DNA from 2 places in the Streptomyces sp. NPDC012935 genome. Region 1 is predicted to be linked to the other one. Evidence: predicted binding sites of a transcription regulator. Region 1 holds the regulator's gene; the other holds the start of a gene.
The links. The regulator HrcA, encoded in region 1, represses chaperone genes, less so after heat shock. The targets are predictions, from matches to a motif close to TTNGCACTCNGNNNNNCNGAGTGCNAA.

Region 1 (15,651 bases):
CGTCAACCTGGACCTGATCTACGGCACACCGGGCGAGTCGGACGACGACTGGCGGGCCTCGCTGGAGGCGGCGATCGGCGCCGGCCCGGACCACGTGTCCGCCTACGCCCTGATCGTCGAGGAGGGCACCCAGCTGGCCCGCCGCATCCGCCGGGGCGAGGTCCCGATGACGGACGACGACGTCCACGCGGACCGGTACCTGATCGCGGATTCGGTGCTGTCGCAGGCGGGCTTCGACTGGTACGAGGTCTCCAACTGGGCGACCTCACAGGCGGGCCGCTGCCTGCACAACGAGCTGTACTGGCGGGGCGCCGACTGGTGGGGCGCGGGTCCGGGCGCCCACTCGCACGTGGGCGGCGTGCGCTGGTGGAACGTGAAGCATCCGGGCGCGTACGCGGCGGCACTGGCGGCGGGACGCTCGCCGGGGGCCGGGCGCGAGCTGCTGTCCGAGGAGGACAGGAGGGTCGAGCGGATCCTGCTGGAGCTGCGGCTGCTGGAGGGGGTGCCGCTGGAGCTGCTGCGGGAGCAGGGGCTCGCGGCTGCTCGGCGGGCGCTGGGGGAGGGGCTGCTTCAGGAGGGGCCGTACGGGGAAGGGCGTGCGGTGCTGACGCTTCGGGGGCGGTTGCTGGCGGATGCGGTGGTCAGGGATTTGGTGGACTGATCACTCCGGTGGGTGAATCGGACGCAGAGGCACCATTGGGCGGCGCACCGATTCGTAGGGTGCCGCTGTGAACGATCGCGCGATGATCAAGTTCTTCGAGGGGCTGGAGCCGCCTGAGGGCGTCAGGGCCGAGCTTCTGCGAGGCGAGATCGTGATGTCGCGTAACTCTGGTCTGGTGAACAACCGCAACGTCACGGAGACGGTGGACCAGATTCCCCGCAACCGTTGGTATCCGCTTCAGACCCAGTGTGTCGACATGCTCGACTTCGTCAGCGCACCCGTTCCCGATGTGGTGGTGACCGAGCGAGGCGCCGGTCCGGATCAAGGGACATACGTGCCGTCGGCGGTGGTCACGGCATTGGTGGAGGTCGTCTCCGAAACCAGCGTGGAGCGCGACTACGGGGTCAAGCGCGCGATCTATGCCGCGAGCGGCGTGCCCGCCTACCTGATCATCGACCCGATCATGGCGCACTGTGTGCTGTTCGCCGAGCCGAAGGGCAGTGGCGAGGAAGCCGAGTACCACGTGCAACGGATGAGCAAGTTCGGCTGCCCGGTCCCGATGGACTGTCTCGGTCTCGAAGTCGACACCACCGGATTCGGCACCTTCAGCAACGTCAGGCCCCACCGCTACCCGTAACGAAGTCGATCAGCTCCTCCACCCGCCCCAGCAACTCCGGCTCCAGGTCCTTGTAGGACCCCACCCGCTTCAGGATCGCCTGCCACACCGCGCCGGTGTTCTCCGACGGCCACCCCAGTGCCCGGCACACCCCCGTCTTCCAGTCCTGCCCGTGCGGGACGCGCGGCCAGGACTCGATGCCCAGGGCCGACGGCTTCACCGCCTCCCAGATGTCGATGTACGGGTGGCCCACGACCAGGGCGTGTTCGCTGGTCACCGACTCCGCGATCCGCCACTCCTTCGTGCCGGGCACCAGGTGGTCCACCAGGACCCCGAGGCGGGCGTCCGGGCCCGGGGCGAACTCGGCCACGATCGACGGCAGGTCGTCGACGCCCTCCAGGTACTCCACGACCACGCCCTCGATGCGCAGGTCGTCGCCCCAGACCTTCTCGACCAGTTCGGCGTCGTGGCGGCCCTCCACGTAGATCCGGCCGGCGCGGGCCACACGTGCGCGTGCGCCGGGGACGGCGACCGAGCCGGACGCCGTACGGCTGGGACGTGCGGGAGCGGAGGACGTCGGGCGTACGAGCGTCACGACCTTGCCCTCCAGCAGGAACCCCCGCGGCTCCAGCGGGAACACCCGGTGCTTGCCGAAGCGGTCCTCCAGCGTCACCGTGCCCGCCTCGCAGCGGATCACCGCGCCGCAGAAACCCGTGCCCGGCTCCTCCACGACCAGGCCCGGGTCCGCCGGTACCTCGGGGGCGGGCTTGGGCTTCTTCCAGGGCGGGGTCAGGTCCGGGGAGTACTGGCGCATTCGGATGACGATAGGAGAAGCGCCGCGGGTACGTCTCGCGGATCAGGGCGACACGCCGAAGCGGGCCGCCAGGGCGTCGCGCTGGCGCCGCACGAACTCCGCGTCCACCACCGCTCCGTGACCGGGCACGTACAGCGCGTCCTCGCCGCCCAGGTCCAACAGGCGGTCCAGGGCGGCCGGCCAGTGCGACGGTACGGCGTCGGGGCCCGCCTGGGGTTCGCCCGACTCCTCCACCAGGTCGCCGCAGAAGACGACCTCCCGATCGCCGGAGGCCGCGCCCGGCACCAGCACGACCAGATCGTGGGCCGTGTGGGCCGGACCGACGTTCGCGAGCAGGACCTGGCGGCCGCCCTCCAGGTCGAGGGTCCACTCGCCGCTCACCTGGTGGCGGGGGCGGACCAGGGCGTCCAGAGCCTCGTCGGCGGCGTCCGGGTCCAGGCCGTTGCCCACGGCGTCCGAGCGCAGTCCCGCCCGCTCGTGCGCGAACACCGTGTCCATGCCCACCGGGCCGTACACCTCCGCCCCGGCGAACGCCGCCGCCCCGAAGACATGATCGAAGTGGGGATGGGTCAGCGCGAGATGAGTCACACGGTGACCCGCGAGCCACTGCGCCTGCGTACGCAACCGCACACCTTCCCCGAGGCTTGACCCGGCGTCGATCACGAGCGCCGTGTCCCGGCCCACGACCAGCCCCGCGGTGCAGTCCCAGCCCGGAAGCCGGCACCTGCCCACCCCGGTCGCCAGCCGTTCCCACCCGAGCTCTTCCCAAGTCACCGTCATACGGCGACGCTAACCAAGACACCACCGTCGGGCATGGTGGTGCAGGACCGGCCTTGCCCGGGGCGTACCCCACCGCCGTACACTGGCCGGGGACGGTTGGCACTCACCAGCGCAGAGTGCCAGGCGAGATGTCAAGGGGACGACTTCTGGAGGTGTGCGCGGTTGCTGAGTGAACGCAGGCTTCAGGTTTTGCGCGCCATCGTCCAGGACTATGTCGGGACCGAGGAGCCGGTCGGGTCGAAGGCGCTGACCGAGCGGCACAACCTCGGGGTCTCCCCGGCGACCGTCCGCAATGACATGGCGGCCCTGGAGGACGAGGGGTTCATCGCCCAGCCGCACACCAGCGCGGGGCGCATCCCGACCGACAAGGGCTACCGGCTGTTCGTCGACAAGCTCGCCGGCGTCAAGCCGATGACCCCGCCGGAGCGGCGCGCCATCCAGAACTTCCTCGACGGCGCCGTCGACCTCGACGACGTCGTGGCGCGCACCGTGCGGCTGCTCGCGCAGCTCACGCGGCAGGTCGCCGTCGTGCAGTACCCGTCGCTGACCCGGTCCACCGTCCGTCATGTGGAGCTGCTCTCGCTCGCGCCCGCGCGTGTGATGCTCGTGCTGATCACGGACACCGGACGGGTCGAGCAGCGGATGATCGACTGTCCCGCGCCCTTCGGTGAGGCCTCGCTCGCGGATCTGCGCGCGCGGCTCAACAGCCGGGTCGCGGGGCGGCGCTTCACCGATGTGCCGAGGCTCGTCGAGGACCTCGCGGAGGCCTTCGACATAGAGGACCGCGGCACCGTTTCGGCCGTGCTCTCCACCCTTCTGGAGACACTCGTCGAGGAGAACGAAGAGCGGCTGATGATCGGCGGCACCGCCAATCTCACCCGCTTCGGACATGACTTCCCCCTCACCATCCGGCCCGTCCTGGAGGCCCTCGAGGAGCATGTCGTGCTCCTCAAACTCCTTGGCGAGGCAGGGGATTCGGGCATGACCGTACGCATCGGTCACGAGAACGCCTACGAGGGACTCAACTCAACGTCTGTCGTGTCGGTCGGCTACGGTTCGGGCGGCGAGGCAGTAGCCAAGCTCGGCGTGGTCGGACCGACCCGCATGGATTACCCGGGAACGATGGGAGCGGTACGCGCAGTGGCACGGTACGTCGGACAGATCCTGGCGGAGTCGTAAGTGGCCACGGACTACTACGCCGTTCTCGGCGTGCGCCGCGACGCGTCGCAGGAAGAGATCAAGAAGGCCTTCCGGCGGCTCGCGCGCGAGCTGCACCCGGACGTCAACCCGGATCCGAAGACCCAGGAGCGGTTCAAGGAGATCAACGCCGCTTACGAGGTGCTGTCGGACCCGCAGAAGAAGCAGGTCTACGACCTCGGCGGCGACCCGCTGTCCCAGGCGGGCGGCGCGGGAGCCGGCGGCTTCGGTGCGGGTGGCTTCGGGAACTTCTCGGACATCATGGACGCCTTCTTCGGTACGGCGTCCCAGCGCGGCCCGCGCTCGCGCACCCGTCGGGGCCAGGACGCGATGATCCGGCTGGAGATCGAGCTCGACGAGGCGGCCTTCGGCACGACGAAGGACATCCAGGTCGACACGGCCGTCGTCTGCAACACCTGCAACGGTGAGGGGGCTGCCCCCGGCACCTCCGCCCAGACGTGTGACATGTGCCGCGGTCGCGGTGAGGTGTCGCAGGTGACGCGGTCCTTCCTGGGCCAGGTCATGACGTCCCGGCCCTGCCCGCAGTGCCAGGGATTCGGGACGGTCGTTCCCACGCCGTGTCCCGAGTGCGCGGGCGACGGACGCGTACGGTCCCGTCGGACGCTCACGGTCAAGATCCCGGCCGGTGTCGACAACGGCACCCGGATCCAGCTCGCCGGCGAGGGCGAGGTCGGCCCCGGTGGCGGTCCCGCCGGTGACCTGTACGTCGAGATCCACGAGCTGCCGCACTCGACCTTCCAGCGGCGCGGCGACGACCTGCACTGCACGGTGACGATCCCGATGACCGCGGCGTCCCTCGGCACGAAGGTGCCGCTGGAGACGCTGGACGGCCTCGAGGAGGTCGACATCCGGCCCGGCACCCAGTCGGGTCAGTCGATTCCGCTGCACGGACGCGGTGTGACGCATCTGCGCGGTGGCGGGCGCGGCGATCTCATCGTCCACGTCGAGGTCACCACGCCGACCAAGCTGGACCCCGAGCAGGAGCGGTTGCTGCGCGAGCTGGCCAAGCTGCGGGGCGAGGAGCGGCCGCAAGGGCAGTTCCAGCCCGGGCAGCAGGGGTTGTTCTCGCGGTTGAAGGACGCGTTCAACGGGCGCTGACGGTGCGCGGGGGTTGCTCGCCGTGGCTGGGGGCTGCCGCCCTCAGCCCCCCGCCCGGCCCTGAACGGGCCTCGTCCTCGAACGCCGGACGGGCTGATTCTCCCCGGCCCGTTGCCGCGGCACCGGGCCGATTCGGACTTGTTCGGAGGACGTGACAACATGCCGTCATGTCCTCCGCGCTGACCGATCTCTTCCCCCATCCGATCGTGCAGGCCCCCATGGCGGGCGGCGTCTCCGTTCCGCAGCTCGCCGCTGCCGTGTCCGAGGCCGGTGGGCTGGGGTTTCTCGCCGCCGGGTACAAGACCGCCGACGGGATGTACCAGGAGATCAAGCAGCTGCGCGGGCTGACGGGCCGCCCGTTCGGGGTCAACCTGTTCATGCCGCAGCCCGAGTATGCCGACGCCGCGGCAGTGGACGTCTACGCGCATCAGCTCGCCGGTGAGGCGGCCTGGTACGAGACCGAGCTGGGGGACCGCGACAGCGGGCGGGACGACGGGTACGACGCCAAGCTGGCCGTGCTGCTCGACAACCCGGTGCCGGTCGTCTCGTTCCACTTCGGGGTGCCGAAGCCGGATGTGCTGGAGTCCCTGCGCCGCGCCGGAACCTTCACCCTCGTCACCGTCACCACCCCGGACGAGGCCCTCGCCGTGCAGCAGGCCGGTGCCGACGCCGTGATCGTGCAGGGAGTGGAGGCCGGCGGGCACCAGGGGACGCATCGCGACAACCCGGAGACGGACCGGTCGGGCATCGGGCTGCTCTCCCTCCTCGCCCAGGTCCGGGAGACCGTCAGCCTGCCCCTCGTCGCCGCCGGCGGCATCATGCGCGGCAGCCAGATCGCCGCCGTCCTCGCGGCCGGGGCCAGTGCCGCCCAGCTCGGCACCGCCTTCCTCGCCACCCAGGAGTCCGGCGCCAACGCCCTGCACAAGCAGGCGCTGACCAACCCCCTGTTCGTACGGACCGAACTGACGCGCGCGTTCTCCGGCCGGCCCGCCCGCGGCCTGGTCAACCGCTTCATGCGCGAGCACGGGCCGTACGCCCCCGCCGCCTACCCCGAGGTCCACCACCTGACCTCCCCGCTGCGCAAGAAGGCCGCCGCGTCCGGTGACGCGCAGGGCATGGCCCTGTGGGCGGGGCAGGGGCACCGCATGGCACGCGACCTGCCCGCCGGGCAGCTGGTGGAGGTGTTGGTCGCGGAGCTGGACGCCGCGACGACAGCGTTGTCGGCGGCGCGCAAGGGGGGTGCTCTCGGATGACGGCGCCGGTGTTCGTCGTCGAGTCGCTGGAGCGGGGCCACCTCTCCGGCGGCGAGTACGTGCTCGACGGTCCCGAGGGGCGGCACGCCGTCTCGGTGAAGCGGCTGCGGGCCGGCGAGGAGGTCGTCCTCACCGACGGGCTCGGGCGCTGGGTAGAGGGGGTCGTCAAGGCGGCCGAGGGCAAGGACCGGCTGGTCGTCGGCGCGGGTGCGGTGGCCGAGGAACCAGCGGGACAGCCCCGTATCACCGTCGTCCAGGCCCTCCCCAAGGGCGACCGCGGTGAACTGGCCGTCGAGACCATGACCGAGACCGGCGTCGACGCGATCGTGCCGTGGGCGGCCGCCCGGTGCATCACCCAGTGGAAGGGCGAGCGAGGGGCGAAGGCCCTCGGCAAGTGGCGGGCCACCGCACGCGAGGCAGGCAAGCAGTCGCGCCGGGTGCGCTTCCCGCAGGTCGCCGAGGCGGCCACGACCAAGCAGGTCGCGGCGCTGCTCGCCGACGCCGACTTCGCCGCCGTACTGCACGAGGAGCGCGACTACGGCAGCGAGCCGCTCGCGACGGCCGAACTGCCCGCCGAGGGCGAGATCGTGCTCGTCGTCGGCCCCGAGGGCGGCTTGGCCCCCGGGGAACTCGCCCTCTTCGAGGAGGCGGGCGCGAAGGCGTACCGTCTGGGCCGAACCGTCCTGCGTACCTCCACCGCCGGAACCGCGGCGACGGCACTGCTCCTCGGCCGCACCGGCCGCTGGTCCTGACCAGGAGGGACGTCCGCCGTGGAACTCGCCCAAGTACGGCTTTTGGTCGGCGACTTCGCCGCCTGCTACCGCTTCTACGCCGAGGTCCTCGGCCTCAAGCCGCAGTCGGGCGCGACGAACGGGCCCTACGAGAAGTTCAGCCCCGCAACCGGTTCGGCGGGCATCGCCCTTCAGGACCGGGCGGTGATGGCCGAGGTCGTGGGCGAACTCGGCGACGAGGCCAGGGGACATCGTTCGCTGGTGGTCCTGCGCGTCGACGATCTGGACACCTACTGCGCACAGATCACCGAACGCGGAGCGACCCTCCTCCACGACCCCACTGCGCTGACCGACCGCATGCGCGTCGCCCACCTCAAGGACCCGGAGGGGAACCTGGTGGAGCTTCAGGAATGGCTGCTGCTGCGCACCTGAGAGCGACCGCCTCCCGCCGTGACGTGCGCGAGCAGGAGTGGCCGTATGCGCTCTACCGCGGCGGCCGGGACAGTGGCAGGCTGCGGTCCCATGGGGGCATTCAGGAGGGTTCGGTCCCGCGTCCACCGGCGTCCCGGGCGTCGTGCGCGGGTGGCTGCCGTGGCGGGGCTCGCCGTCGTCGCCGTCGGCTCGGTGGTCGGCTGTGATCCGAGTGGGCTGAGCTCGGCGACCGTGGCGTTCACGACCGATCAGACCGTGACCGACGAGCTGGAGCGGCAGAAGGCCGACGTGCAGTGGCTCAACTGCACGGGCTCGTACGACGGGGGCGGCAACGGCAGCTCGCCGACCGCCAGTGAGAACGCCGTCGTCAAGGTCGACTGCGAGGGCGAGACCAAGGACGGCAAGGACATTGTCGTCACGGGCCGGATCACCCGGGCCGTCAGCGGTTCCTGTGTGCGCGGGGACCTCGTCGCCAAGATCGATGGCAAGGAGTGGTTCCACGTGAACGGGCTGGGCGACTGCGACGCCACGCCCTCGCCCGTCAACCCGTCCGGGGGCGGACAGCAACCCGGCCCGACCGTCACGGTGACCGTCACCAAGACCGTCTACTGCAAGCAGCACCCGAACTGCTGGCCGGAGGGCAAGTGACCGGCTCCCGGCGGGAGTTGGGGCAAGTGATCCAAAGACCTGTTCGCGGGCGCCGCTCTTGCCTAGGGTGATCGCGTGACACAGTCCGCGACGCCTGCTTCGACTTCGGCCCCCGTCCCCGCGCCGTCATATCTGCGGTATCCGCATCTGCACGGCGACCTGGTCGCCTTCACCGCCGAGGACGACGTATGGCTCGCCCCCCTCGACGGCGGCCGGGCCTGGCGGGTCAGCGCCGACAACGTGCCGGTCTCCCTGCCGCGCATCTCGCCCGACGGTACGACCGTCGCCTGGACCTCCACCCGCGACGGCGCCCCCGAGGTGCACATCGCGCCGGTCGACGGCGGCCCCTCCAGGCGCCTCACCCACTGGGGCAGCGGGCAGACCAGGGTGCGCGGCTGGACGCCCGACGGCCAGGTCCTCGCGATCAGCACCCAGGGCCAGGCGGGCAGCCGCCGCACCTGGGCCCACACGGTCCCGCTCGACGGCGGACCGGCCACCACCCTGCCGTACGGGCCCGTCGCCGATGTCGTCCACGGGCCTCGGCTGCTGCTCGCGTCCGCGCCCATGGGGCTGGAAGCGGCCCGGTGGAAGCGCTACCGGGGCGGTACGGCGGGGAGGTTGTGGATCGAGGCCGAGGGCGACGGGGAGTTCGTACGGCTGCACGAGGAGCTGGACGGAAACGTCGAGTACCCGATGTGGGTGGGGGAGAGGGTCGCTTTTCTCTCCGACCACGAGGGTGTGGGAGCCGTGTACTCGTCCCTGGCCGACGGGTCCGACCTGCGGCGGCACACGCCGGTCGACGGCTTCTACGCCCGGCACGCCGCGAGCGACGGCACCCGCGTCGTACACGCATGTGCCGGTGAACTGTGGCTCCTGGACGACCTCGACGGCGCCGAGCCGCGCCGGCTCGACATCCGGCTCGGCGGGCAGCGCACCGACCGGCAGACGTACCCGTTGAACGCCGCGCGCGCGTTCGGGGAGGCCGCGCCCGACCACACCGCGCGCGGCAGCGCCGTCTCCGTCCGGGGCGCCGTGCACTGGGTCACCCACCGCTCCGGCCCCGCCCGTGCGCTCGCCGCCGAGCCGGGGGTGCGCGCCCGGCTGCCGCGCACCTTCCGCGCGGAGGGCGAGGAGTGGGTGGTGTGGGTGACCGACGCGGAGGGCGACGACGCGCTGGAGTTCGCGCCCGCGACCGGGCTCGCGCCGGGAGCCACCCCGCGCAGGCTCGGCGCCGGGCAACTGGGCCGCGTCCTGGAACTCGCCATGGCGCCCGACGGCAGCCGGGCCGCGGTCGCCGCGCACGACGGCCGCGTGCTGTTCGTCGAGCGGGAGACCGGCGAGGTGCGCGAGGTGGACCGCAGCGCGGACGGGGACGTCTCCGGGCTGGTCTTCTCGCCCGACTCGGCCTGGCTCGCCTGGTCGCACCCCGGCCCCCGCCCGCTGTCTCAGCTCAAGCTCGCCAACACCACCGACCTGTCGGTGTCCGAGGCGACCCCGCTGCGCTTCCAGGACTACGCGCCGGCGTTCACGCAGGACGGCAAGCACCTGGCGTTCCTGTCGACGCGGGCCTTCGACCCCGTCTACGACGAGCACGTCTTCGACCTCGCGTTCGTGGTCGGCTCGCGCCCGCACCTGATCACCCTCGCCGCGACCACCCCGTCCCCCTTCGGCCCGCAGCGGCACGGCCGCCCCTTCGACGCGCCCGACAAGGACGAGACGCCCGACAGCGAGGGCACCCCGACCACGCGCATCGACCTCGACGGCCTCGCCGACCGGATCGTGCCCTTCCCGGTCGAGGCGGCCCGCTACACCACCCTGCGGACCGCCAAGGACGGCGTGCTGTGGCTGCGGCACCCCGTGCGCGGGGCCCTGGGTGCCTCCCGGGCCACGCCGGACGACCCCGAGCCCAAGACCGAGCTGGAGCGCTACGACCTCGTCCAGCGGCGCATCGAGCATCTCGCCGACGACGCCGACGACTTCGAGGTCAGCGGCGACGGCAAGCGGGTGCTGCTCTGGACGAGCGATCGCTTGAAGGTCGTACCGAGCGACCGGCGGGCCTCCGGCGACGACGACAGCGACACGAACATCACCGTCGACCTGAGCCGCGTACGGCAGACGGTCGACCCGTCGGCGGAGTGGCGGCAGATGTTCGAGGAGACCGGCCGCATCATGCGGGACCACTTCTGGCGGCCGGACATGAGCGGGGTCGACTGGTCCGGGGTGCTGGACCGCTACCGCCCGCTGCTCGACCGGGTGGCCACCCACGACGACCTGATGGACCTGTTGTGGGAGGTGCAGGGCGAGCTCGGCACCTCGCACGCCTACGTCGCCCCGAGCGGCGGGTACGGCAGCGGGGCCCGGCAGGGACTGCTCGGCGCCGACATCTCCCGCCACGCGGACGGAAGTTGGCGGATCGACCGGATCCTGCCCTCGGAGACCTCCGACCCCGACGCGCGGGCGCCGCTGGCCGCGCCCGGGGTCGCCGTGCGCGCCGGGGACGCGATCGTCGCCGTGGCCGGCACGCCGGTGGACCCGGTGACCGGGCCCGGCCCGCTGCTCGTCGGCACGGCGGGCAAGGCGGTGGAGCTGACGATCTCGCCGGCCGGGGGCGGAGACGTACGGCATGCGGTCGTGGTCCCGATCGCGGACGAACAGCCCCTGCGCTACCACGCATGGGTGGCGGACCGGCGCGGTTACGTCCACGAGAAGTCCGGCGGCCGGCTGGGCTATCTCCATGTGCCGGACATGCAGGCGCCCGGGTGGGCCCAGATCCACCGCGACCTGCGCGTCGAGGTGGCACGTGAAGGGCTCGTCGTGGACGTGCGGGAGAACGGCGGCGGGCACACCTCGCAGCTCGTCGTCGAGAAACTGGCCCGGCGGATCGTGGGCTGGGAACTGCCGCGCGGGATGCGGCCGTACAGCTATCCCGCGGACGCCCCGCGCGGACCCGTCGTGGCGGTGGCGAACGAGTTCTCCGGCTCCGACGGGGACATCGTGAACGCCGCCATCAAGGCGCTGGGGCTCGGCCCGGTCGTGGGCACGCGGACGTGGGGCGGTGTCATCGGGATCGACAGCCGCTACCGCCTGGTCGACGGCACGCTCATCACCCAGCCGAAGTACGCCATCTGGCTGGAGGGCTACGGCTGGGACGTGGAGAACCACGGCGTCGACCCGGACGTGGAGGTGCTCCAGCGGCCCCAGGACTGGGCGGCGGGGCGGGACGCCCAGCTGGACGAGGCGATCCGGATCGCGCTGGCGGGGCTGGAGGAACGGCCCGCGAAGACACCGCCGGCGCTGCCGACCTGAAGCAGACCGCCGACGCTGCGGACCTGAGGCAGACCGCCGGCGCTGCCGACCCGAGGCGGGCGGTGCGCCCGGCAGACCGCGCTCGCACCCCGCGGCCCGGCCGCCCTCTGGGGCAGCCTCGCCGTCGCGACGCTCCTGTCCGGCAGCCGCCCGCTTCAGTTCCGACGTTCCGCACCCCCCGTGACCGGCAACCGATCACCTGCGGCCGACGACGATACGATGCCTCCCGTAACGACGCGCCCAACTCCCGGAGGGAACCCTCATGGCAGGCGAGCCGCAGGACGACTGTCTGTTCTGCAAGATTGTCGAGGGGCACGTCCCGGCGACGATCGTCCGGGAGACGGAGACGACCGTCGCGTTCCGGGACATCAACCCCCAGGCGCCCACCCACGTCCTGGTCATTCCCAAGGCGCACTACAAGGACGCCGCCGCCCTCGCCGCCGCCGAACCGGCCCTCGCCGCGGACGTGCTGCGGGAGGCCGGCGCCGTCGCCGACGACGAAAAGCTGGAGAGCTACCGGATCGTCTTCAACACCGGCGCCGGCGCCAGCCAGACCGTCTGGCACGCGCACGCCCACATCCTCGGCGGGCGCGGCATGCAGTGGCCCCCCGGATAGGTCGTAGCAGCCGTGTCCGTACGTGAACTGGTGGTCCTCGGCACCGCGAGCCAGGTCCCCACCCGGCACCGGAACCACAACGGGTATCTGCTGCGGTGGGACGGACAGGGAATCCTGTTCGATCCCGGCGAGGGCACGCAGCGGCAGATGCTGCGTGCCGGGGTGGCCGCGCACGACCTGAACCGGATCTGCATCACCCACTTCCATGGGGACCACTCGCTGGGACTGGCCGGGGTCATCCAGCGGATCAACCTCGACAAGGTTCCGCATCCCGTCACCGCCCACTACCCGCGTTCCGGGCAGCGCTTCTTCGACCGGCTGCGGTATGCCACCGCCTACCGCGAGACCGTCGACATCGCCGAGGCCCCGATCAGCGAGGACGGCGTCATCGCCGCCACCGGCGGCCACAATCTGGAAGCCGTGCGGCTCTCGCACCCCGTCGAGTCGTACGGCTACCGCCTCGTCGAGCCCGACGGCCGCCGCATGCTGCCCGAACGGCTCGCCGCGCACGACATCAAGGGGCCGGACGTCGGACGGATCCAGCGCGAGGGGGTGCTGGACGGGGTCTCGCTCGACGACGTCAGTGAGGTCCGGCGCGGGCAGCGGTTCGCCTTCGTCATGGACACACGGCTGTGTGACGGCGTGTACACCCTCGCCGACGGCTGCGACATGCTCGTCATCGAGTCCACCTTCCTGGACGAGGACGTGCAACTCGCCGTCGAGCACGGTCACCTGACCGCCGGTCAGGCCGCCCGCGTCGCGCTCGACTGCGGTGTACGGCATCTCGTGCTCACCCACTTCAGCCAGCGCTACTCCGAGCCGGACGAGTTCGAGCGGCAGGCGCGGGCCGCGGGGTTCGACGGGGAGCTGACTGTCGCGCACGACCTGCTGCGGGTGCCACTTCCGAAACGGCGATAACACCGCCGTACGATGCTTCGATGCCCCTCCCCAAAGCAGAACTGCACCTCCACATCGAAGGCACCCTCGAACCCGAGCTCGCTTTCGAACTGGCTGCGCGCAACCGCGTCGAGCTGCCGTACCTGGACACCGACGAGCTCCGCAAGGCCTATCAGTTCGAGGACCTCCAGTCCTTTCTGAATCTGTACTACGAGCTCATGGCCGTCCTGCGCACCGAGCGGGACTTCGAGGACCTCGCGAACGCCTACCTCGCCCGCGCCGCCGCGCAGGGCGTGCGGCACGCGGAGATCTTCTTCGACCCGCAGGCGCACACCAAGCGGGGCCTGGAGCTGGGCACTGTCGTCGAGGGGCTGTGGCGGGCGCTGGGGAGCAGCGAGGCGAACCACGGGGTCTCCACCCGGCTGATCATGTGCTTCCTGCGCGACGACTCCGCCGAGTCGGCCATGGACACGCTCCGCGCCGCCGAGCCGTATCTCGACCGGATCACCGGCGTCGGCCTCGACTCGGCCGAGGTCGGCCATCCGCCGGTGAAGTTCCGCGAGGTCTACGAGGCCGCCGCAGCGCTCGGTCTGCGACGCGTCGCGCACGCGGGCGAGGAAGGCCCGCCCGCCTACATCACCGAGGCCCTCGACGTCCTCGGCGTCGAGCGCGTCGACCACGGGCTGCGCTGCATGGAGGACCCGGCGCTGGTCGAGCGGCTGGTGCGGGAGCGGGTGCCGCTGACGCTGTGCCCGCTGTCGAACGTACGGCTGCGGACCGTCGACGTCCTCGCCGACCACCCGCTGCCCGCCATGCTCGACGCCGGGCTCCACTGCACGGTCAACTCCGACGACCCGGCCTACTTCGGCGGGTACGCCGGCGACAACTTCGACGCCGTACGCCATGCCCTCGGCCTCACCGACGAACGGCTCCGCGAGCTCGCCCGCAACTCGTTCCTCGCCTCCTTCCTGGAGGACGACGAGGAGCTGCGGGCGCGGTACCTGGCCGAGGTCGAGGCTTACGAGTTCGGGTAGCCGGAGCGGCTATGTGGCCGCGGTGAGGCGGTCGGGCGCTGCCGGGTTGGCCTCGGCGGTGTCCAGGGGGATCTCGACGACCTCGACGACTTCGACGGTCTCGAGGCTCTCCGCGACCTCGACCGTCCGCCCGCTCCGCCGGCCCAGTGCCACCGCCGTCATCGGTACGGCGACGACCAGGAGCCCGACCGCGAGGACCGCGCCCATGGCCGGGAACCCGGCCTGCGCCGACAGGACGCTCCCGGTCAGCGGGCCCGCAGCCGTGCCCAGCGACGACGCCGAGCCGACGAGGACGGCCCAGCGGCCGCGGGTGTCGAGGGAGGCGGCGAGGCCGATGAGGTACGACAGGACGATCGGGTAGAAGGTGTTCCAGGCGATCTCGCCGGTCGCGAAGGTCGTCAGGTCGGTGGCGGACGCGCTGAGCGCGATGCACGCCGCGATGAGTGCCGTACCGGCGCCGATGGGCAGCGCCTTGCCGAGGCGGGGGCCGAGCGCACCCGCCCCGGTCACGCCCAGCAGGCCCGCGCCGAGCCCCACGGCGAACACCGCGCCGACCGTGGTCTCGGTCAACTGTGCCTGCGTCAGGCCTATTCGGCCGCTGACGCCCCAGAGGGAGTTCTGGGCGAGCGACCAGCACAGCATGCAGGCGGCGAGGGTCAGGCCGTGGCGCAGGTGGGGGAGACCGGAGCCGTCCCAGCCGGGCTGGTGCGACGTGGCCGTGGCGGCCGGGAGCCGGCCCGTCAGCGGCCACACGGCGAGCGCGGTGAGCGCGATCGCGGCCAGCGGCTGGCCATGGCCCGGACCGAGGTGCGGCACCGTCAGGTAGACGCCGCCCGCGAGGGCGGAGACACCGAGGAGACCGAGCGTGGTGGCCCGGTGGGGGTCGGGTTGGGCGGCGATGCGGGTGGCGGCGACCGCGGTGGCCGTACCGGATCCGAAGCCGCCGACGACGACGCCCAGGACGACGGACGGCACGGCGTGCGCGAGCGCTGCCACGCCGTAGCCGAGGACGGCGAGGGTGAGGCCGATGCGGGCCAGCCTGCGTACGCCGATCCGCTCGACGCGCGAGGCCAGCAGGAAGCCGGCCGACGCCGAACTCAGCAGCAGTGCGCTGCCGACGGCGCCCGCCTGGGTGGGGGACAGCGGAAGACCGGAGTCGAGCCTGCCGACGACCGTCGGCAGCAGATACGGAGCGAGGTACCCGGCCGTGAAAAGGGCGACGAGGGGCCAGGCAGTGGTGCGAGGGGCGAACACGGGCGTTCCCAGGGCATGCGAAAGGAGCGGCTCAAGAGGGGGAGGAGCGCAGGCCGTCGACGGACAGGAACGCGCGAAGAATTTGTATCAAGCACATGGTTCGGAGAAGAAGCGCGGGGGGTGTGATCTGGCGCACGTTGCGTTTGGGGTGGGGAAGGCCGGGTAAACGAGGGCTTTCCTGATGGCGCCGGGCCAGTCATTTCCGCTCGTCCGGGAGCCGGGGGCGAGGCAGCCCATCCCGATCCCCGGTGGCCGCTCTCGGCGCTGGGTCAGGCGATCCAGCCCGTCTGGGG
Region 2 (15,651 bases), on a different contig from region 1:
CATGGCCGACGAGCTGAAGATGCTCAAGGTGCACTGCGAGGCGGTACTGCGCCTGACGTCGGCGGCGTCGGAGGCGATGCGTGAGCGGGGGCGGGGCGGTGTCGTGAACGTCGCCTCCGTGGCGGCCTTCGTACCGCGCGGCACATACGGCGCGTCCAAGGCGTGGGTCGTGCAGTTCACGCAGGGCGCGGCGCGGGACCTGGCGGGCAGCGGCGTACGGCTGATGGCGCTGTGCCCGGGGTTCGTGCGCACCGAGTTCCATGAGCGGGCCGGGATGGGGACGGACAACATCCCGGGGTGGATGTGGCTGGACGCGGACAAGCTGGTGGCGGCGGCGCTCCACGATCTGGCGAAGGGCAAGACGGTGTCGATCCCGGACCCTCGCTACAAGGTCCTGCTGGGCGCGGCGAAGCTGGTGCCGCGAGGGGTGCTCGGGGGGATCAGCTCGCGGACCGGGCGCAAGTACGGGCCCCAGTAGGCGCGTCGGGGAGAGCCGGGCGCCTCGGTGCTTCGAAGGGGATCGGTGCGCCGCCCGGTTCCACCGTGACCGGGGGCCGCAGGGGCGTGGCGGTGGGAAAATGGTGGTGTCAGCCGCACCCAGCACGACCGGGAGGCCCCGACGCCATGACCTTCGTACAGCTCATCGACTGCAGGACCAGCCGCTTCGACGAGATGAACCGGCTGATGGACAGGTGGGTCGAGCAGACCAAGGGGAAGCGGACGGCGACGCACGACGTCATCGGGAAGGACCGGTCCGACGCGTCGCACTTCATCGAGATCGTGGAGTTTCCGTCGTACGACGAGGCCATGCGGAACTCCGATCTGCCCGAGACCGGCCGGATCTTCCAGGAAATGGTGGCGCTCTGTGACGAGCCGCCCACGTTCACCGATCTGGACGTGGTGCGCGACGAGCAGCTGAACGTCCTGGCCGCGCGGACCTTCTTCGAGGCCATGGGCAGGATGGGGCCGGAGCGGATCGGTGAGCACCTCACGGACGACTACGTGGATCACGATCCCTCGTATCCGCGGCCCGTGCAGGGCGTCGACGGCATGCGCGAGGTGTACGCGGGGTGGCAGGGCGCCTTCGACTTCACCTTCCGGATCGACGACCAGATGGCCCAGGACGACCAGGTGTGCACCCGGTGGACGTGGGTCGCGCGGCACAAGGGCGACTTCCTGGGGATCATGCCGACCGGGCAGGACGTGTCCATGCAGGGCATGACCTGGCAGCGGTTCCGGGCCGGCAGGATCTGCGAGAGCCGCTGGCTCTACGACCGGGCGGGTCTGCTGGAGCAACTGGGGGTACTCGGCGAGTGAAGCCCGCGAAGGGGAAGGCCCCGGTCCCGCACTCTCGTGCGGGACCGGGGCCTTCTGCGTGCGTATGAGCCGCTGGGCTCAGCGCGCGTGAGCTGCTGGGCTCAGTGGGCGTGCCCGTGGCTGTGGCCACCGGCCGCCGGCTCCTCCTCTTCCTTCTTCTCGACGACCAGGGTCTCGGTCGTGAGGAGCAGGGAGGCGATGGAGGCGGCGTTCTCCAGGGCGGAGCGGGTGACCTTGACCGGGTCGATGACGCCGGCCTTGACCAGGTCGCCGTACTCGCCGGTCGCGGCGTTGAAGCCCTGGCCCTTGTCGAGCTCGGCGACCTTGGAGGTGATGACGTAGCCCTCCAGGCCGGCGTTCTCGGCGATCCAGCGCAGCGGCTCGACGGCGGCCTTGCGGACGACCGCGACACCGGTGGCCTCGTCGCCGGTCTTGTCGAGGTTGCCCTCGAGGACCTTCACGGCGTGGACCAGAGCGGAGCCACCACCGGAGACGATGCCCTCCTCGACCGCGGCGCGGGTCGCGGAGATGGCGTCCTCCAGACGGTGCTTCTTCTCCTTCAGCTCCACCTCGGTGGCGGCGCCGACCTTGATCACGCACACGCCGCCGGCCAGCTTCGCGAGGCGCTCCTGGAGCTTCTCGCGGTCCCAGTCGGAGTCGGTGTTCTCGATCTCGGCCTTGATCTGGGCGACGCGGCCCTGCACGTCCTCGGACTTGCCGGCGCCGTCGACGATCGTGGTGTCGTCCTTGGTGACGGTGATCCGGCGAGCGGAACCGAGCACCTCCAGGCCGACCTGGTCGAGCTTGAGGCCGACCTCCTCGGAGATGACCGTGGCACCGGTGAGGGTCGCCATGTCCTGCAGCATCGCCTTGCGGCGGTCACCGAAGCCGGGGGCCTTGACGGCGACCGCGTTGAAGGTGCCGCGGATCTTGTTCACGACCAGGGTCGACAGGGCCTCGCCGTCGACGTCCTCGGCGATGATCAGCAGCGGCTTGGAGGCACCCGCCTGGATGACCTTCTCCAGCAGCGGCAGCAGGTCCGCGATGGAGGAGATCTTGCCCTGGTTGATGAGGATGTACGGGTCCTCCAGGACGGCCTCCATGCGCTCCTGGTCCGTCACGAAGTACGGCGACAGGTAGCCCTTGTCGAAGGCCATGCCCTCGGTGAAGTCCAGCTCCAGACCGAAGGTGTTGGACTCCTCGACGGTGATGACACCGTCCTTGCCGACCTTGTCCATCGCCTCGGCGATGAGCTCGCCGACCTGCGTGTCCTGGGCGGACAGACCGGCGACGGCGGCGATGTCGGACTTCTCGTCGATCGGGCGGGCGGTCGCGAGGAGCTCCTCGGAGACCGCGGCCACGGCCGCGTCGATGCCCTTCTTCAGCAGCGCCGGGGAAGCACCCGCGGCGACGTTCTTCAGGCCCTCGCGCACCAGCGCCTGGGCGAGCACGGTGGCGGTGGTCGTACCGTCACCCGCGATGTCGTTGGTCTTGGTCGCCACCTCCTTCACCAGCTGGGCGCCGAGGTTCTCGTACGGGTCCTCGACCTCGACCTCACGGGCGATGGTGACGCCGTCGTTGGTGATGGTGGGCGCGCCGAACTTCTTGTCGATGACGACGTTGCGGCCCTTGGGGCCGATCGTCACCTTGACCGTGTCGGCAAGCTTGTTGACGCCGCGCTCGAGGGCGCGACGGGCGTCCTCGTCGAACTTCAGGATCTTCGCCATGGGAGCGGTTCAGCCCTCTCGGAAAACGTGGGTGAAACGAACTGCGCCCCAGACGCCCGGCTTCATAAGGTCGCGGGGGCCCGGGGCGCAGCTCACAAGCAAAAGTGCTTGAGGTGACGGGTTATCTGGGGGGTGACCCCCAGACCCCCCTACTTCTCGATGATCGCGAGCACGTCGCGAGCCGAGAGGACGAGGTACTCCTCGCCGTTGTACTTCACCTCGGTGCCGCCGTACTTGCTGTACAGCACGATGTCGCCGGTCTTGACGTCGAGCGGCAGACGCTCGCCGTTCTCGAAACGGCCCGGGCCCACGGCCAGGACGACGCCCTCCTGGGGCTTCTCCTTGGCGGTGTCCGGGATGACCAGGCCAGAGGCGGTGGTCTGCTCGGCGTCGAGCGGCTGGACCACAATGCGGTCCTCGAGCGGCTTGATGGCAACCTTGGAGCTGGTGGTCGTCACGATCCGACCTCCCCCTTCGGAGATCTCACGGGGTTAACTGTCTGAGGTGGCGACCAGGTGGATCCGTCGTCGCGGGTGCCGGACCTGCCCGTCGCGTAGTTGGCACTCTCCAGTGGGGAGTGCCAGAGCCGAGACTATGACCGCGATTAGCACTCGGTCAAGCGGACTGCTAATTCGCTGCGCTGGCTGAGCCGCGTTCGGGTGACCGGTGCCGCCGGTGACCGGTGTTGCCGTGGCCGCCTGGGGGCTGCCGCCCCCAGACCCCCGCTATCGGCCTGAACGGCCTCGTCCTCAAACGCCGGACGGGCTGGAGTGGACCGGCGCCGGAGAGTTCCGTCAGATGTAGTCCTCCAAACGGCCCACCGTCAGCCCCCGTCCCTGGATCTCCCGCAGCAGCCTCGTCGTCCGCTCTCTCAGCGTCAGCCCCGCCGGTTCACCCGAGGGGACCGACACGATGTCCCCGGCGCGCAGCCGTCCGGGGCCGTGCGCGTACGTCAGTTCGCCGTCGCCCTCCATCGCCGCCCGCCACAGCACGACCGCCGTCACCCCACAGTGGGCCGCGGCACGGAGCGTGGTCGTGTCGTACGTGCCGTAGGGCGGGCGGAAGAGGCGGGGGCGGATGCCGAAGCGGGCGCGGAGTTTGTTCTGCTGGCCGCAGATCTCGGCGCGCTGGCCGGCGTACGGCAGGCCGCGCAGGGCGGCGTGGTCGAGGGTGTGGTTCTGGATCGACGCGCCCACCGAGCGCAGGCGCGCGAAGTGGCCGTAGCCCGGGCCGACCACGCTGTCCGTGAGGAACATGCTGACGGGCAGCCGCAGTTCACGGACCATGTCGACGAAGCGGGGATCCTTCTCGGCGCCGTCGTCGTAGGTGAGGAAGACGACCTTGTCGCGGGTGGGCGCGCGGTGCACGACGGGCAGCGGGTGTCCACCGGACGTCCCTGGCCGCAGCCGCCTCCCGGGCGGGGGCGGTGGCGCGGCGAGTGGGGCGGTCAGGCCCCAGCGCCGGTACGGCTGTGCCGTGTGCGGCGCGCTGTCCACCGACCGGGTGCTGTGGGCCGCCCTGTCGCCCGGCTTCCCTCCACCGGGGCCGACCGGACCGGCCGGCTGCGCGCATCCGGCGAGCAGGACGGAAGCCAGGACCGCGCCCGCCACGGCCCACGGCGTCCGCCTCACAGGTAGTCCTCCAGCCGGGCCACCGCGTAGCCCTCGGCCGTCACCTTGTTCAGGAACCGGCGGATCATGTCGGGCATTGTGCCCTGCCAGTCCTCCCGGCCCCGGAAGTGAGAGAGGACGATGTCACCCGATCGGATCTTCTGGTCCCACTCGCGGTACTCCCAGTGGTCGACGAAGACCTCTTCGTTCCACAGCGGGACGTACTTGATGCCGCACGACTTCGCGGCGCGCAGGCTGTCCTTGTCATAGTTCCCGAAGGGCGGGCGGAAGAGCAGCGGGGGCTTGCCGTAGCGCTCCTCGATGACGTCCTGCATGCCGCAGATCTCGTACTGCTGGCGGCGGTAGGAGAGGGCGGGGAGGTACGGGTGGTGGAGGGTGTGGTTGTTCAGGGTGACGCCGCTGCGCTGCATCCGCTTGAAGTAGCCGTAGTCGTCCTTGATCACGTAGTCGCTGAGGAAGGCGGTGTACGGCACCCGCAGGTCGTCCATCATCCGCAGAAAGACGGGGTCCTTCTCGGCGCCGTCGTCGATGGTGAGGAAGACGACCCGTTGCCGGGTGGGGATGGTCGTGAAGACCGGCGGGAGGCCGAGTTCCTCGTGCCCGTCGACCTCGAAACCCTCGCGGGTGGTGATCTTCGGCTTGGTCGCGGGTGGAGGCGGGGGCGTGAGCGGAATTCTCGACAGACCCCAGCGTTTCGCGGCGGCGGCTCGGGCGGCGACGGACTGCGCCGACTTGAACCTCTTCGGATGCGCACCGGGGGTGTTCCCGGCGTGCGGGCCCGCACTGGTGGCCGGAGGCGGTGCCTTCAGGGGCTGCCGGCTCGGGGTGGGGCGTGCGGGCCCGGATGCGCCAGTGCCCGCCGGTGCACAGCCCGCGGCGATGGCGGCGACGGCGAGCACGGCGACTGCTCCGCGGACCCGTGTACCTGCCGCTGCCCGGCCACGCCGCCCTGCGGGTGCCCCATTCGGGCTACTTTTGTCATTTTGTACTACTAGTCGCATGGTGCGGGATCTTCGCAGGCGCCCACCCCGAAGCCGGGCCGACACCGCCGTGCGGAGAAGCACCATCCACCGACTGGCCCACCGTGAGCGGCCGGTCCGCCGGCTGGCGGACAATGACCCGGTGAACGACCTCGCCGCCTTCTTCTCCCTCCTCACCCCCGAGGGCCGCGCCCTCCTCGACGCCGTACGCGACACCGACCCCGCCGACGAACTCGCCGTCGCCACCCGGCTGCGCCGCGAGCACCCCGCCGAGCTGGTGTCGGCGGCGCTCGGGCAGGCGCGGCTGCGGCAGCGGGCGGTGGCGAAGTTCGGGGCGGCGGACGCGGGGCGGATGTTCTTCACGCCGAACGGCGTCGAGCAGTCGACGCGGGCGAGTGTCGCGGCGTACCGCGCCGACCGGATGAAGGAGCTGGGGGTGCACTCGGTCGCCGACCTGTGCTGCGGGATCGGGGGCGACGCGATCGCGTTGGCGCGGGCCGGGATACGGGTGCTGGCGGTGGACCGCGACCCGGTGACGGCGGCAGCGGCGCGGGCGAATGCGGACGCCCTGGGCCTCACCGGCCTGTTCGAGGTGCGGGAGGGCGACGTCACCGAGGTCGACGTCTCCAGCTACGACGCCGTGTTCGTCGACCCCGCCCGACGGGGCGGCCGCGGGAGGATCTTCGACCCCGAGGCATACTCGCCGCCGCTGTCCTGGGCCGTCGAGACGGCCCGCAAGGCGCCCCGTGCCGCACTGAAGATCGCGCCGGGCATCCCGCACGAGGCGATCCCGGCCGAGGCGGAGGCCGAGTGGATCTCGGACGGCGGGGACGTGAAGGAAGCCGTCCTGTGGTTCGGGACGGATCCCGGCGCCGTTCGGGCCACCCTGCTGCCGGGACCGCGCTCACTGCTCTCACGAGGCCTCCCCGACCCCGGAGTCCGGCCGGTGGGGCGGTACTTGTACGAGCCGGACGGTGCCGCCATCCGTGCCCACCTGGTAGCCGAGGTCGCCCAGCAGCTGGACGGCGGCCTGATCGACGCGACCATCGCCTACGTCACGGCGGACGAGCTGCGGCCGACGCCGTACGCCGCCGCCTATGAGATCACCGATCAGCTCCCCTTCAACGTGAAGAAGTTGAAGGCCCTGCTGCGGGAGCGCGAGGTCGGCATCCTGACCGTGAAGAAGCGCGGGTCGGCGGTCGAGCCGGAGGAGCTGCGCAAGAAGGTCAAGCCTCAAGGACCCAACGCGGCGACCGTGTTCCTGACCCGGGTGGCGGGGGCGCCGACGATGCTGGTCGGGCGGCCCGCGTAGTCAGGCCTCGTCGCCCTCGTCGCCGGCCGCTCGCTTCAACAGCATCTCCCGCTCCCGTTCGTTGCGCGTCAGCCGCGCCGCCCGCTCGAACTCCGCCCGCGCCTCGTCCGTACGGCCGAGACGCAGCAGCAGATCACCGCGCACGCTCGGCAGCAAGTGGTAGTCCCGCAGCGCCGGTCCGGCCGCGATCGCGTCGACGATCTCCAGCGCGGGCTCCGGCCCCTCCACCATCGACACGGCGACTGCGCGGTTCAACTCGACCACGGGCGACGGGGAGCGGGCCGACAGCAGGCCGTACAGGGTGGCGATGGTCTTCCAGTCGGTCTCCTCGTAGGCGTACGCGTGCGCGTGGCAGGCGGCGATCGCGGCCTGGAGTGCGTACGGCCCAGGCGCTCCCGTGGCGGTGGCGCCCGCGCGGTCCAGCGCTGCGATGCCGCGGGCGATGAGCATGCGGTTCCAGCGGCTGCGGTGCTGGTCCTTGAGGAGGATCGGCTCGCCGGACGGGCCGGTGCGGGCCGCCGCGCGGGACGCCTGGAACTCGAGGAGGGAGGTCAGGCCGTGCACCTCGGGCTCCTTGGGCATCAGCCCCGACAGCACACGGGCCAGCCGCAGCGCGTCCTCGCACAGCGCCGGGCGCAGCCAGTCGTCCCCGGCCGTGGCGGCGTAACCCTCGTTGAAGATCAGGTAGATGACGTCCAGGACCGAGCCGAGACGTGCGGCGCGGTCGGGGCCGTACGGCACCTCGAAGGCGACGTTCCTGGTCGCCAGGGTGCGCTTGGCCCGGACGATCCGCTGGGCGACGGTGGCCTCCGGCACCAGGAACGCCCGGGCGATCTCCGGCGTCGTCAGGCCGCCGAGGAGGCGCAGGGTGAGGGCGATGCGGGCCTGCGGCGACAGCACCGGGTGGCACGTGGTGAAGACCAGCCGCAGCAGGTCGTCGTCGATGGCGTCGGGGTCGTGGAGGGCGGACGGCTCCTCGGGCGGTGCCGTCCGCTCCAGGTCGCGGCCGATCTCCGCGAGCTTGCGCGCGTAGTTCTCGCGGCGGCGGATCAGGTCCACGGCGCGGTGCCTGGCGGCGGCCATGAGCCAGGCTCCGGGGTTGTCGGGGACACCGTCGCGGGGCCACTGCTCCAGCGCGGCGACCAGCGCGTCCTGCGCGAGTTCCTCGGCGATCCCGACATCGCGGACCAGCCGGGCGACGGCGGCGATCACGCGAGGAGACTCGATGCGGAAGACGGTCTCGATGGTGCCGTGCGGGTCTGCGGTGGGCTGCGGGGTCACAGCCCACCATGCAACACCCGTACGACCTGGTATCCAAGGAGGGCGGATCAGCCCTCGGCGATCTCCCGCACCTCGCAGGTGACCTGCCAGCCCTCTCCGTGGACCTTCACGAACCGCGAAGCCCACTCCAGCGCCTCGGCCTTGTCCTTGCACTGCGTGATCGCGTAGCCGCCGATGACCTCCTTGGACTCGGTGAAGGGCCCGTCGGTGACGGAGACGTTCGCACCGTCCCAGTGCACGCGGGTGCCCTGCGCCGACGGGGTGAGACCGGCGGTGTCGAGCATGACGCCGGCCTTGGTGATCTCCTCCAGCAGTTCCCCCATGCGCTGCATCATCTCGGGGCTCGGGCCTTCGGCGGGGGCGGTGGACTCGTCGATCCGGACGAGCGAGAGGTAGCGCGGCATGGTGACTCCTCAGGGGCGGTGACCGGGTCCTTCCCGGCCTCTCACCCCTGCGTCGAACGGGAGACTGCCGGATCGACACGCTCCCCGGATTCTTTTCGAAGATCTTTTACTGTCACCGCAACGACTCCCACAACTCCCCCGCCGCCGGCTCCTGAGCCACCACCCGGTTACCGTCCGTCGGCGCCGGCACCACCGGCATCGTCACCGTCCGCACCGTGTCCGGCTTCAGCCCCTGCAGGCTCTGCCCCAGGCCCGTCAGCTCACCCAGTGAGTCCAGGCCCGTGTCGGTCGTCAGGCTGCCCGTCACCGCGTCGGCGACCCGGTAGAGCCGGGCCGGGTCGGTGAGGAGGTCGGTGGCGGAGATCTGGTCCAGCAGGGCCGTCACCAGCTTCTGCTGCAGGCCTATACGGCCGAGGTCGCTGCCGTCGCCTATGCCGTGCCGAGTGCGGGCGAGGGCCAGCGCCCGGGTGCCGTCCAGGTGATGCGTGCCCGCCTTGAGCGTCAGGTGGCTGTCCTCGTCGTCGATGTCCTCGTCCGTCGTGACGGTGACGCCGCCCAGCGCGTCCACCAGCCTCGCGAAGCCCGAGAAGTCGATCTCGATGTAGTGGTCCATCCGGACGTTCGTGAGCGACTCGACCGTCTTGACCGCACAGACGGGGCCGCCGACCGCGTACGCGCTGTTGAACATCGTGCCGTACGCCACCTCCGTCGAACCGCCCGACGGCAGCGGGCAGGACGGGCGGGTGACCAGGGTGTCGCGCGGGATGCTGACGACGGTCGCCCCGGTGCGGCCGGCGTCGATGTGCACCACCATCGCCGTGTCGGCGCGGGCGCCGGTGCTGCTGCCGCCACCCAGCTTCTGGTTCTCCTCACCGCTGCGCGAGTCCGAGCCCAGGACGAGGATGTTCAGGGAGCCGGTGGGCAGAGCGGAGGCGGAAGCCGACGGGACCGGCGCAGTCCGGCCGCTCAGGGGGCGGTCGTCGCCGAGGGCGCTGTCGATGTCGACGCTCTTGATGTTGTGGTTCAGGTGCCAGTAGGCCCAACTCATGGCAGCCGCGCCCAGCACCAGGGTGCCCGCGAAGACAAGTCCGGCCGCCTTCAGCGCCGTCGACCGCCGGCCTACCCGGCCGCCGAAGTCCCCGTCCGCTGCACGCCCGTTCGCCCCAAGTCCCGTCACAGGCAGGAACGTACGTCCGAATTATTACGGGCAGGAGTGTCAGACCGCCTTTTCTTCGGAAATTCTCAGACTTCCAGGAGATCCCCGCGGACACACCCGAAAGTTTCGATCGGCCAACCGACTGCCTTCGATGCGGCCTGGTGCTAAGCCGTCGGGGGCTCCCCCGTACTGCTCCGCACCACCAGGCTCGTCGCCAGCTCAACCCGCGTCGCCACCGGCGCCCCCTCCTCCCGCGCGAGGTCGAGGACCAGCTTCGCCGCCGCCTCCGCCATCTCCGTGAGCGGCTGCCGTACGGTCGTCAGCGGCGGCCCCACCCAGCGGGCGATCGGCAGATCGTCGAAGCCGACCACACTCAGGTCCTCCGGAATGCGCAGCCCCAGCTCGCGGGCGGCCTCGTACAGACCGAGCGCCTGGAGGTCGTTGCCGGCGAAGACCGCGGTCGGCCGGTCCGGGCGACGCAGCAGCTCCAGCCCCTGCCGGTAGCCGGTCTCGTGGTGGAAGTCGCCGGCCCGGATCAGGTCCGGCTCGACCGGGAGCCCGGCCGTCTCCAGGGCGGCGCGGTAGCCGTCGACGCGGGCGCGGCTGCACATCATCCGGGACGGCCCGGTGATCGCGCCGATCCTGCGGTGCCCGAGCTCGACCAGATGCCGGGTGGCGGCAAGCCCGCCCTGCCAGTTGGTCGCCCCGATGGACGGCACGTCGGCCCCCGGGTCGCCCGCCGGGTCCATCACCACGAACGGGATCGAACGGCTGGTCAGCAGGGCGCGCTGGGACTCGTCGAGCCCGGACAGCACGAGGATCACGCCGTGCGGGCGCCGGGCGGCGACCTGGTCGGCCCACGTCCTGCCCGGGGTCAGCCGCCCGGCGCTCTCGCTCAGCACCACACTCAGCCCCGCATCGCGGGCGACGTTCTCCACGCCCCGGATGACCTCCATCGCCCACGCACTCTCCAACTCGTGGAAGACCAGGTCGATCAGGGGTGACCGGCTCGCCTCGGCCCGCCGTCGGCGGTAGCCGTGGGCGCGCAGCAGTTCCTCGACGCGGGTGCGGGTGGCCGGGGCTACGTCGGCGCGTCCGTTGAGGACCTTCGAAACTGTCGGCGCGGAGACGCCGGCCTCGCGGGCGATCTCGGCGAGTGTCGCGGTCTGGGGGGACCGGCCGGTCGACGGTGGTGTCGTCCGGGTTTCACGCGTTGTGGTCCGGGTTTCGGCGGGCTCCGAGGGTGTCATGGCGGCGATCGTATCCCCGCGCGACCCCTTGACGAACCCTTCTCACCGCGCCTAGGTTCCCGGAACATTCGAGGTGAATAACGAAACATTCGCGCGAGGCTCATGAGAGGGCCTCCCAGCCGCCGCCCGGCCAGGAGTTTCATGACCACCGCCCGGACAGGAGTCTCATGACCACCGCCCCCTGGCGCGACCCCGCCCTGCCCGCCGCCGCCCGCGTCGACGACCTCCTCTCCCGGATGACCCTCGAGGAGAAGACAGCCCAGCTGTACGGCGTGTGGGTGGGCGCCGCCACGGACGGTGCGGCACGGACCGAGGGAGTCGCCCCGCACCAGCACGACATGACCGCCGACTACGACTGGGCCGAGCTGATCACCCACGGCCTGGGCCAGCTCACCCGCTCCTTCGGCACCGCCCCCGTCGACCCGGCGCCGGCCGCGCAGGCACTGGCGCGCGCCCAGCGCCGTATCGCCGGGGCGGGCCGCTTCGGCATCCCGGCGGTGGCCCACGAGGAGTGCCTGGCGGGCTTCACGGCCTGGCAGGCCACGGCCTACCCGGTACCGCTCGCCTGGGGAGCCACCTTCGACCCCCCGCTCATCGAGGAGATGGCCGCCCGCATCGGCCAGGACCTGCGCTCGGCCGGCGTCCACCAGGGTCTCGCCCCGGTCCTGGACGTCGTACGCGATCCGCGCTGGGGCCGCGTCGAGGAGACCATCGGCGAGGACCCGTATCTGACCGGCACGATCGGCACGGCCTACGTCCGGGGCCTGGAGTCGGCCGGCGTGATCGCCACACTCAAGCACTTCGCCGGATACGCGTCATCTGCGGGCGCCCGCAACCTCGCACCTGTACGGGCGGGCATCCGCGAGTTCGCGGACGTGACACTGCCTCCCTTCGAGATGGCGCTGCGCGAGGGCGGAGCGCGGTCGGTGATGGCGGCGTACAACGAGACGGACGGGGTGCCGGCGTCGGCGGACCCGGCATTGCTGACCGAACTCCTGCGCGAGAAGTGGGGTTTCACGGGCACGGTGGTCGCCGACTACTTCGGCATCGGCTTCCTGGAGACGTTGCACCGAGTGGCGGGCACGGCGGGGGAAGCGGCGCACGCCGCGCTGGCGGCGGGCATCGACGTGGAACTCCCCACCCTGAAGTGCTACGGGAAACCCCTGCTGGAGGCCGTCCGGTCGGGTGAGATCCCGGAGGGGCTGGTGGACCGGGCGGCCCGCCGAGTCCTGCTCCAGAAATGCGAGTTGGGTCTCCTGGACGAGGACTGGACGCCGGAGCCGAAGACAGCGGACCTGGACCTGGACTCTGCGGCGAACCGAGCCCTTGCGCGGCGCGTGGCCGAGGAGTCGGTGGTACTCCTGGACAACCCGGACGGCGCCCTGCCCCTCTCCCCCGACGCCCGTATCGCGGTCGTGGGCCCGCGCGCGGCGGACGCGCTGGCGATGCTGGGCTGCTACTCCTTCCCGTCCCATGTCCTCACGCACCACCCCGAGGTGCCGATGGGGATCGACATCCCGACGGTCCTTGAGGCACTGCGCGCCGAACTGCCGGACGCCAAGGTGACGTTCGCCGAGGGCTGCGCGGTCTCCGCCCCGGACACGGCTGGCTTCGAGGAGGCGGTGGCGCGGGCGTCGGAGGCGGACGTGTGCCTGGCGGTACTGGGCGACCGGGCCGGCCTGTTCGGGCGGGGCACCTCCGGCGAGGGCTGCGATGTGACGGATCTGCGGCTGCCGGGGGTGCAGGGCGAGCTCCTGGACGCGCTGGTGGCGACGGGCGTCCCGGTGGTGCTGGTGCTGCTGACCGGTCGGCCGTACGCCCTGGGCCGCTGGCAGGGACGGCTCGCGGCGGTCGTCCAGGCGTTCTTCCCCGGGGAGGAGGGCGGGCCGGCGGTGGCGGGTGTGCTGTCGGGCCGGGTCAACCCCTCGGGACGGCTGCCGGTGAGCGTGCCGCGAGTGCCGGGCGGGCAGCCGTGGACGTACCTCCAGCCGCCGTTGGGGCTGGCAGGCGAGGTGAGCAGTCTCGATCCGACGCCGCTGTACCCGTTCGGGCACGGAGGGTCGTACACGACGTTCGCATGGGGGGACTTCACATGCGGGGACGACCTGACGGAGGTCGGCACGGACGGCTCGTGCGAGGTGTCGCTGACGGTCCGCAACACCGGCGACCGGACGGGCGCGGAGGTGGTTCAGCTGTACCTGCACGATCCGGTGGCCTCGGTGACACGGCCGGACGTGCGGCTGATCGGCTACCAGCGGGTCGAACTGGAGGCGGGCGGAGCGAGCCGGGTGACCTTCCGCTTCCACGCGGACCTGTCGTCCTTCACGGACCGTGCGGGGCGCCGGATCGTCGAACCGGGAGTGCTGGAGCTGCGGTTGGCGGCATCGAGCTCGGACGTACGGCATACGGCACGGCTGCACCTCACCGGCCCGGTACGGGAGGTGGGGGCGGGCCGGCGGCTTCGGTGCGAGGCGCACGTGTCGGGGCCGCGGTGACGCGGGCGCCGCGCCGGAGCCGGACTCACACCGAGTCCGGCCAGGTGTCCACCGACTCGAACCGCCATCGATGCACCGTCCGAGTCACCAACTCTCCATCCGGCTCGGGAAGTTCAGGCAGCTGCGCGTCGTACGCCGCATCCCACCACGTGACGACGAGCACCCGGTCCTCCGGCGCCCGAAAGACCTCCCGGCGCAGCGGCCGTGCGGCCAACTCCTGCGCCCGGGCCCAGTCGAGCAGGGCCTCGCCCCGGCCGGGGACCGCCCGCGCCTCCCACATCAGCGCGACCGTCACGAGTAGAGGTTCTCCTTGCTGACCTCGTGCACATGGTCGTGGTCATGGTCGTGCGCAGGCGGCGTGCCCGGCACATGAGGGTCCGTCACCGGCAGCGAGGAGTCCGCCGACAGGTCCCAGCTGGACGCCGGCCGGTTCCGGGCCACCATCTCCGCGCCGAGGGCCGCCACCATCGCCCCGTTGTCCGTGCACAGCTTCGGCCGGGGTACGCGCAGCCGGAGGCCGGCCCGCTCGCAGCGTTCCTGGGCGAGGGCCCGCAGGCGGGAATTCGCCGCGACGCCGCCGCCGATCATCAGGTGGTCGACGCCCTCGTCCTTGCAGGCGCGGACGGCCTTGCGGGTCAGCACGTCGACGACCGCCTCCTGGAAGGACGCCGCGACATCGCGCACCGGAACCTCCTCGCCCGCCGCCCGCTTGGCCTCGATCCAGCGGGCCACCGCCGTCTTGAGGCCGGAGAAGGAGAAGTCGTACGCCGGATCGCGCGGCCCGGTCAGGCCGCGCGGGAACGCGATCGCCTCCGGGTCGCCCTCGCGCGCGTACCGGTCGATGACCGGGCCGCCCGGGAAGCCCAGGTTCAGCACCCGGGCGATCTTGTCGAAGGCCTCGCCCGCCGCGTCGTCGATCGTGGCGCCCATCGGGCGGACGTCGGAGGTGATGTCCGACGACAGCAGCAGAGACGAATGGCCGCCGCTCACCAGCAGGGCCATCGTCGGCTCCGGGAGCGCCCCGTGCTCCAGCTGGTCCACGCAGATGTGCGAGGCGAGGTGGTTGACGCCGTAGAGGGGCTTGCCCAGCGCGTAGGCGTACGCCTTCGCCGCCGATACGCCGACCAGCAGCGCGCCCGCCAGGCCCGGACCAGCCGTCACCGCGATGCCGTCCAGGTCGCGGGCGCTCACGCCCGCCTCCTTCAGCGCGCGGTCGATGGTCGGGACCATCGCCTCCAGGTGCGCCCGGGAGGCGACCTCCGGCACGACGCCGCCGAAGCGGGCGTGCTCGTCGACGCTGGAGGCGACGGCGTCGGCGAGCAGGGTGGTGCCGCGGACGATGCCGACGCCGGTCTCGTCGCAGGAGGTCTCGATGCCGAGAACCAGGGGTTCGTCCCGCAAGTCAGCCATTGATCTCGGTTCCTTGTACGGAGTCTGCACCCGCGGCGGAGCCGCTGTCGGGCGCTGTGGTCAGTCTCATCACCAGGGCGTCCACGTTCCCCGGCTGGTAGTAGCCGCGCCTGAAGCCGATGGCCTCGAAGCCGTAGCGCTCGTAGAGCTTCTGCGCGCGGACGTTGTCCACGCGGCACTCCAGCATCACTTCGGCGCAGTCGAAGTCGGTCGCGGCCCGCAGCAGTTCGGTGAGGAGACGGCCGCCGAGCCCCGTCCCCCAGTGATCGCGGGCGACTGCGATGGTCTGGACGTCGGCCAGTTCTCCGGCGGAGGCGAGGCCGGCGTATCCGACGAGCCGCTCGCCGTTCTCGGCGACGATGTAACGCCGTGTCGCCCCGGGCCCGCGCGAGTGGGCCAGCTCGGACCAGAACATGCCCCGGGACCAGGCGTCCTCAGGGAAGAGTTCCTTCTCCAGGCCGAGTACGGCGTCGATGTCCCACCAGCGCATCTCGCGCAGCGCGGAACCGGCGGCAGCGGCGGGAATCGGCGTCACGGGTTCGGTCACTTGGGGGTGACCACCTTGTAGTTCTTGGGGACCTGGGCGTCGGGCCGGCGCAGGTACAGCGGCCGGGGCGCGGGAAGTTCCTCGCCGGCCGCCAGCCTCTCGGCGGCCAGCGCCGCGAGGGCCGCCGCCGACACGTGCTCG

Region 2: a site for HrcA is predicted at 3,649-3,675, ahead of groES (co-chaperone GroES). Genes of this name have one in related genera too.

What each region holds. Positions count from the first base shown of each region.
Region 1 covers NZ_JBIBBC010000004.1:281,400-297,050, reverse strand. The annotation lists gene hemW (radical SAM family heme chaperone HemW) at 1-661, shown strand, start outside; gene ACFY5C_RS13195 (Uma2 family endonuclease) at 744-1,298, shown strand; gene ACFY5C_RS13190 (DUF3097 domain-containing protein) at 1,276-2,091, opposite strand; gene ACFY5C_RS13185 (MBL fold metallo-hydrolase) at 2,134-2,871, opposite strand; gene hrcA (heat-inducible transcriptional repressor HrcA) at 3,034-4,050, shown strand; gene dnaJ (molecular chaperone DnaJ) at 4,051-5,187, shown strand; gene ACFY5C_RS13170 (nitronate monooxygenase) at 5,355-6,440, shown strand; gene ACFY5C_RS13165 (16S rRNA (uracil(1498)-N(3))-methyltransferase) at 6,437-7,192, shown strand; gene ACFY5C_RS13160 (VOC family protein) at 7,211-7,603, shown strand; gene ACFY5C_RS13155 (hypothetical protein) at 7,694-8,251, shown strand; gene ACFY5C_RS13150 (S41 family peptidase) at 8,327-11,557, shown strand; gene ACFY5C_RS13145 (histidine triad nucleotide-binding protein) at 11,820-12,173, shown strand; gene ACFY5C_RS13140 (ribonuclease Z) at 12,186-13,091, shown strand; gene ACFY5C_RS13135 (adenosine deaminase) at 13,112-14,104, shown strand; gene ACFY5C_RS13130 (MFS transporter) at 14,114-15,358, opposite strand.
Region 2 covers NZ_JBIBBC010000021.1:29,416-45,066, reverse strand. The annotation lists gene ACFY5C_RS35445 (SDR family NAD(P)-dependent oxidoreductase) at 1-478, shown strand, start outside; gene ACFY5C_RS35440 (ester cyclase) at 625-1,317, shown strand; gene groL (chaperonin GroEL) at 1,419-3,044, opposite strand; gene groES (co-chaperone GroES) at 3,194-3,502, opposite strand; gene ACFY5C_RS35425 (polysaccharide deacetylase family protein) at 3,839-4,675, opposite strand; gene ACFY5C_RS35420 (polysaccharide deacetylase family protein) at 4,672-5,676, opposite strand; gene ACFY5C_RS35415 (methyltransferase domain-containing protein) at 5,798-6,967, shown strand; gene ACFY5C_RS35410 (RNA polymerase sigma factor) at 6,968-8,248, opposite strand; gene ACFY5C_RS35405 (YciI family protein) at 8,296-8,652, opposite strand; gene ACFY5C_RS35400 (LCP family protein) at 8,765-9,829, opposite strand; gene ACFY5C_RS35395 (LacI family DNA-binding transcriptional regulator) at 9,973-11,058, opposite strand; gene ACFY5C_RS35390 (glycoside hydrolase family 3 N-terminal domain-containing protein) at 11,226-13,553, shown strand; gene ACFY5C_RS35385 (hypothetical protein) at 13,579-13,848, opposite strand; gene tsaD (tRNA (adenosine(37)-N6)-threonylcarbamoyltransferase complex transferase subunit TsaD) at 13,845-14,963, opposite strand; gene rimI (ribosomal protein S18-alanine N-acetyltransferase) at 14,956-15,510, opposite strand; gene tsaB (tRNA (adenosine(37)-N6)-threonylcarbamoyltransferase complex dimerization subunit type 1 TsaB) at 15,507-15,651, opposite strand, start outside.